DNA from 3 places in the Priestia sp. GS2 genome. Region 1 is predicted to be linked to each of the others. Evidence: riboswitches for the same ligand, from Rfam matches in the RefSeq annotation. Region 1 holds a riboswitch; each other region holds the start of a gene.

Region 1 (2,264 bases):
AAGTGGAAAAAAATAGAAATAGACAAGTGGTTTTACAACTGATAAAATAAGAGTGTAAAACTTTCATTATTCGGAAAATTCATCGTCCTTTCACCTTTTGGTTGAAAGGCATTTTTTTGTTTACTTCCTGTAAAAGGATACAGAAGATAAAATGGATAGTAACTATTCATATTCCTCAAACGTGATGATAGCATCACGTTTTTTTGTAGTTAAATGTTAATGTTGAGCTTTATGAAAAGACGTGATGATTTGAAGTAAGCCATAGTTTAACTCATTTTTCTTTTAAAAGGCAGTCGATAAAATTAGGTTGGATTTCAACTTGTGAAATCCCTACATGAGACAAAGTATGTGCAAAAGGGGTAACTTCATCAATAAAAGACTCAAGTTCCTTAAGGCTAGGCAGCTGTAGTTTTGTAATAAAGCAAGCTTTTCCAGCTATCCTTTCACAAAACAAGGCGTATGGGTAAGTAGCGATAAACTTTTTAAAACGGTTATATTCTCCGTTTTTAATTGTAACCTCAACAAAACAAGAAATAGGAAGTCCTAATTTTTCACAGTTGATATTGACAGAATACCCGCTAATAATACCAACGTGTTCGAGGTGACGAACCCGTTCAGCGACGGACGGAGCCGATAAATTGACTAGTTTGGACAGCTCTCTCATAGAAAGTCGAGCGTTATTGGTTAACTCTTTTAAAATATGTAAATCAATGCGATCAATGTTCATAAGCTTCTATCATCTTTTCCGTTTTTATATTCTATTATAGTGAAAAAAGATAAAAAATTCTTCTTTTTTTCTTCTTATTTTAAGAGAGATTTTATTATTTAAAAAAGTATTGACATACCAAAAATGTGGGAGTAATATAAGGTGAAATCTTAAGTAATAACTTATTTTTCCATTTAAAGTAAGAAATCAACATAATACAATCGCTGAATCCTAATAGGAGCGGAGGAACCAATTTTGCACGTTTTGTGCTCGGGGTGAATCCTTTAGAGGTAGGGTTACTCTCATGACCCGAATCCGACAGCTAACTTCGTAAGCGTTTTGAGGGGGAGATGTAATGTGTAGAAAAACACAGGATCCTTCCTGTGTTTTTTTGTGCGTAAATTATTCGTTCAAATAAGTAAGATACTAAAAAAAGAGCACAATAAAAAAGAGAGAAACCGGAACAAGAAAGGATAGTTTGAAATGAAGAAGCAATTTGCGGTATTAGGATTAGGGCGTTTTGGCGGCAGCCTTGTAGAAGAATTCGTCAATCTAGATGTGGATGTTCTAGCTATTGACCGCAATCAAGAAGTCGTAAATAAGTACACAAATACAGCCACCTATGCGGTGCAGGCGAATGGTATAGATGAAGCAAGTCTCAAAAGTCTTGGAATTCGAAATGTTGATCATGCAATTGTATCATTTGGAGACGATATTGAAGCGAGTGTATTGGTAACAATGTTATTGAAAGATATGGGTGTGAAGCAGGTTTGGGTAAAAGCAGTAAATTCATACCATCAAAAAGTACTTGAAAAAATTGGAGCCGATAAGGTTATTCATCCTGAGCGAGATATGGCTAAGCGAATTGCGCACCACGTAGTTTCTGAAAAGATTATTGATTACATTGAACTTTCAAAGGACTATAGTATTGTGGAAATAATGGCTTCAAAAAAGATTCATAATAAAACACTATTTGATCTAAACATCCGTTCAAAGTATGGGTGTAATATTATTGGGTTTCAACGTGAAAACGGTGAAATGGTAATTTCTCCAACAGCTCATGAGATTATTCATGAAGGTGACATGCTCATTGTTATTGGACACAATCGAGATATTAATCGCTTTGAGGAAGAAGGCGTATAATCAATGAGTTTAGCCAGAAGTATTAAGCTAACGCCCCCCCAATTGTTAACATCAATCTTTGGGGGTGGAATTATTATTGGTGCACTACTTTTAATGCTTCCGTTTTCTACAACAGAACCAATCTCCTGGGTAGATGCTTTGTTTACATCTACTTCAGCCATGACGGTAACAGGGTTAGCGGTTGTAGATACAGGAACGCGCTTTACGGTATTTGGGCAGGTAATTATTATGCTTCTAATACAAGTGGGTGGATTAGGGATTATGTCGTTTGCTGTGCTAATCTTTATTATGCTTGGAAAAAAAATTGGTTATAAAGAACGAATGGTAGTCCAGCAAGCTTTAAATCAAACCAATATTGGCGGCGTCATTTTGCTAGTAAAGCGCCTTTTTATTTTCTCTTTTCTCATTGAATTAA
Region 2 (2,264 bases), 2.2 Mb from region 1:
TACCTAACGTTGCTAATAATACAACAAATGATGTTCCTGGAACGGCTGCCATCCCTTTTGAAGTAATCATAAGCACTAAGATTAGCGTTAGCTGTTCCACAATTGTTAAGTCAATTCCATAAACCTGTGCCAAGAAAATAGCGGCAATTGCTTGATACAGCACAGATCCATCTAAGTTAAACGTATAACCAATTGGGATGACAAACGATACAATAGCTTTTGGACATCCCATTTTTTCTAATTTGCCCATAATACGAGGTAATACCGTTTCTGAACTTGATGTACTATATGCTAACAGTAATTCATCTTTTAAATAACGCATTAATGTAAAGATATTTACGCCAGCCCATTTCGCAACCGCTCCTAAAACCACAATTAAGAAGAATAGTAAACCAGCGTGAACTAGAATAACAAGTTTCGCTAGCGACATTAATGATTCTAAACCAAACTTAGAAACAGTTACACCAATTAGAGCAAAGACCCCGATAGGAGCAACTTTCATCACCATATTAACAACATGGAACATCGCATGTGAAACACCATCAAAGAAATTTAAAACCGGCTTTCCACGTTCTCCTATTGCTGCCACTCCTAATCCAAACAGTACGGAGAAGAAAATAATTGCTAACATGTCACCTTCTACTAGTGATTGGAAAAAGTTCGTAGGAACAATATGAAGGAACGTTTCTGCAACAGTTTTTTCACTTTGTTCTTCGCTTGTCTCTACGTACTGATTAATATCCGTCTTTTGTGCAGATTCAATATCTACTCCCACACCTGGTTGAAAAGCATTAGCCAACAACACGCCTATGATAATTGCAAATGTTGTAATAACTTCAAAATAAACGATTGTTTTAGCGCCTAATCGACCAACTTGCTTACCATTACCAGCACCAGCAATACCAACAATTAAGCTTGAAATAACAATTGGAATAACAATCATTTTAATCAGGCGTAAGAATAAGTCGCCCAGAGGTTGTAAGTACGTTGCTACTCTTGGATCATTAAACCAAATAACACCAACTAAAATACCTAAAATTAAACCAACAAAAATTTGTGTTGCCATGCCAAACCGCAATTTTTTCATATGTGCTCTCCTCTCTGTTGTAAAGCGATTTTATTTTTTCTGAAAATTAAGAAAAGACCATTCTTAAAGAAAGAATGGTCAACAAAAAGACAGTTTTCTTTCTCTCAACAAGCAAACGAGGTTAACTGTCGGATTCGGGTTTGAGAGTACCCTACCTTCCGCTAAGGAAAGATTCACCCCAAGGTATATGACATACCAAATTTGTGGTTCCCCCGCTCTAAAATAGATTAAGCTTACTAAAATATTTATTTTTCTAAAATATTATACTAAATTAATATTTTTCAATAAGAATAATTTATCTGTTTTTTGAAAGCTTGTCAATTTATTTTTATGACTCGAAACTTTTTAACTATATAAATACCAAAATATAAACAACAGCTAGGACATTACGAAATAATTCCTTCTCAAGGGAGAATCATGACTATTCTAAATAAGTTACGTTGAAAGGACATATTGTTGCCACTACTTTTTTAAACTTATTTTCCTGATTAACAAAAAATCCGAGGCAATGAGAGTTAACTCTCATTGCCTCGGATTTGTCATACGCTTTGGTATCATAGCCTCTTCTCATAATACTTAAAAGAATACAAGATAAATAGCAACTGCTAATACAATACGATAAATAGCAAAAGGTACCAATTTTATTCGATTAATTAATTTTAAGAAAAAGCGAATTGAAACAAGTGCTACGATGAAAGCACTAATAAAGCCAGCAATGAAAAAAGGCAATGCATCAATTGTGAAATACTGCCAATTTTTAATTAATGATAACCCACTAGCTCCTGCCATAATAGGAACAGCCATAATAAAAGTAAAGTCAGAAGCTGCTCGGTGGCTCATACCCAAAAGTACCCCACCTGAAATCGTAGCACCAGAGCGTGAAAACCCTGGCCATAGAGCAATACATTGAAATAATCCAACACCAATTGCTTGACGATAAGTCATTTGATCTACTGTTTCAGTTTTTGGAATTCTTGAAGCAAAGCGGTCCGCAATAATCATTAAGATGGCTCCTGCAATTAAGCTTACTAATACAGTTTTTAATGAAAATAAATACTCATCAATAAAATCTTCAAATAAAAAACCTAGTACAGCAGCTGGAAGCAAACCAACGATAACTTGAGAAAGCTTTAAACGATTTGTTATCTGTGCGTATTGCTCGCTTTTACGATTTAGT
Region 3 (2,264 bases), 240 kb from region 1:
GAATATTCCGAGCTACCGCCAGTTGGAGTATGTGAACGAAGAGTTGCCTGATGTATTAGCTGCAACTGATTATGTCATTACGCGCGGAGGATCTAATGCTATTTTCGAATTTCTAGCCCTTCATAAGCCAATGATGATTATTCCTTTATCTAAAGCTCAAAGTAGAGGAGATCAAATTTTGAATGCAAAAGCCTTTCAAAAGAAAGGTTACTGCACGGTTCTAGAAGAAGAGGAAATTACAAAAGAAACATTTTTACAAGAATTAGAACTTCTTCAAAAACAAGCAAGTGAAATGAAGCGTACAATGCGTGAAGCGACAAAAACAGACGCTATCTCTGTCTTAGTGAAAGAGATAAATAGCATTTAAAAAAAAGCCATGATTCTATCGTTGAATCATGGCTTTTTTGTTATGTTTGTATAATAAAAAAGATGGAAAAAATACGTAAAAAAAAGTGTTGACAGTAAATTTTAACAGGAGTAAGATTACTCTCATGAAACGTTCCACCAGTGAACGCTGAACCTTTGCTAGTTCAAGCATAGTAAGCAAAGGACGGAGGAACCAATTTATTGGGGTGAATCTCTTTTTCGAGTAGGGTTATTTCCAGATCCGAATCCGACAGCTAACTTCGTAAGCGTATGGGGAAAGGAAGGTGCATTTGTGGTCGTTTTCTATGACAATAGCAGCTAACAATACTTTTTTCCTGAACGAAATTCAGTGGGAGAGGAGTAAACCAATGCAGCTATCTAAGCCTATGATTCAGTTAATTGAACACCGTGCTCAGTATGAGCAGGATTCATTTGAGAAAGCGAATCGCTGTGTGGCACAGCTAACGCATCAGCATTTTTGTTCAATTATTGAAAATGAAAAGCGTTTATCTCTACGAAAATAGTAAATAACTATTCGCTTAATCTGCTTTATAGAGCGGGGGAACCAACTTTGTTCGGCAATGATGCCGTCCTTGGGGTGAGTCTCTTTTTTAAAGAGTAGGGTTACTTCCATAACCCGAATCCGACAGCTAACCTCGTAAGCGTTTTGGGAGTAAAAAATTCGTGTCTACCACGGCTTATTTGTCGTGCAAAAACCACGGAAGAGCTCCCTCTTCCGTGGTTTTTTATTTGTGGAAAAGAAGGGATGCTAGTGGAAACGAAGCAAATTATCGTTTGTATTCAAAGAGAAGAGCAAGTTTTGATGCTATCAGCTTTTCGTAATCAGCACCGCTTTGTTGTGTTAACGGAAAATGAGTCGGTGAGGGAAGATGCTTTGTTGCTAACGGACTCAGAAGTGATTTTTTTATCTAATATAAACAATGAAATCGCGCCTTTAGCCCAGGTAGATAAAGTAATTATTTGGGAAGAAGACATTGGGCGGTTATCAAGGATGATTGAAACAATTCAGCTTACTACTGGAGCTCCAATTATTTTGGTTACCCAGAATTCAAATTATTCAACGCGGTTTTTTCAGCTGCTAGGAGTGAAGTACGTTATTTATTCAAGAAGTCCTAAAGCGGCATTTTTACTAATAGAAGAGTAAGGAAGTGTACGTATGGATGTGCTAATGATCGGCAGTTTAGTTGGCTTATCACTGATAATGATAGGAATTATCAAGTGGTCTGAAAAGACCCTTGAAAAAAAGGAGGAGAAGCGGTAAATGTCCATGGTTTTATTGGGGATTTCACTACTTATTTTCTTATATTTACTTTATGTCTTAATGAACCCAGATGAATTTTAATAGTGGAGGAGTTTTTCAGTGAATACAATATTATTTACCATAGTACTGCTTTTATTATTAGTAGCGGCTGTCGCTAAGCCAGTCGGAGTGTACATTGCAAAAGTGTTTTCTAATGAACCAAATGCTGCAGGTCGAATGTTTATGCCAATAGACAGATTGCTGTATAAGGTAATTGGAATTCAACCTAAAGATCAAACATGGAAGGAATATGCAATTTCATTGTTGTTTGTTAATACGTTTATGATTTTAGTCGTATATACAGTGTTTCGAACACAAGCATGGCTGCCTTTAAATCCAAGTGCTCTTGAAAACATGGATCCAGCTTTAGCGTTTAATACAGCAATTAGTTTTATGACCAATACCAATCTTCAGCATTACAGCGGAGAATCAGGGCTTTCATATTTCTCACAAATGGTTGCTATTTTGTTTATGATGTTTGCAGCTCCAGCTAGTGCACTTTCAGTAGCAATTGCATTTATGAGAGGAATGACAGGTAAGAGTATTGGTAACTTTTTCACGGACTTTATTAAAAGTA

What was found. Region 1 has a riboswitch for cyclic di-AMP ahead of V2145_RS05335 (potassium channel family protein). Riboswitches for the same ligand answer to the same signal wherever they lie in the genome.
Region 2: another riboswitch for cyclic di-AMP. It lies ahead of V2145_RS16450 (cation:dicarboxylate symporter family transporter); the one in region 1 lies ahead of V2145_RS05335 (potassium channel family protein).
Region 3: another riboswitch for cyclic di-AMP. It lies ahead of V2145_RS06635 (hypothetical protein); the one in region 1 lies ahead of V2145_RS05335 (potassium channel family protein).

The regions. Positions count from the first base shown of each region.
Region 1 is NZ_JAZGJX010000001.1:1,038,552-1,040,815, forward strand. Features, by position in the region: gene V2145_RS05330 (Lrp/AsnC family transcriptional regulator) at 272-727, opposite strand; cyclic di-AMP (ydaO/yuaA leader) riboswitch at 919-1,058, shown strand; gene V2145_RS05335 (potassium channel family protein) at 1,190-1,849, shown strand; gene V2145_RS05340 (TrkH family potassium uptake protein) at 1,853-2,264, shown strand, end outside.
Region 2 is NZ_JAZGJX010000001.1:3,248,530-3,250,793, forward strand. Features, by position in the region: gene V2145_RS16450 (cation:dicarboxylate symporter family transporter) at 1-1,087, opposite strand, end outside; cyclic di-AMP (ydaO/yuaA leader) riboswitch at 1,184-1,331, opposite strand; gene V2145_RS16455 (undecaprenyl-diphosphate phosphatase) at 1,664-2,264, opposite strand, start outside.
Region 3 is NZ_JAZGJX010000001.1:1,276,093-1,278,356, forward strand. Features, by position in the region: gene V2145_RS06625 (undecaprenyldiphospho-muramoylpentapeptide beta-N-acetylglucosaminyltransferase) at 1-367, shown strand, start outside; cyclic di-AMP (ydaO/yuaA leader) riboswitch at 503-651, shown strand; gene V2145_RS06630 (hypothetical protein) at 735-890, shown strand; cyclic di-AMP (ydaO/yuaA leader) riboswitch at 893-1,045, shown strand; gene V2145_RS06635 (hypothetical protein) at 1,139-1,531, shown strand; gene V2145_RS21430 (potassium-transporting ATPase subunit F) at 1,655-1,729, shown strand; gene kdpA (potassium-transporting ATPase subunit KdpA) at 1,757-2,264, shown strand, end outside.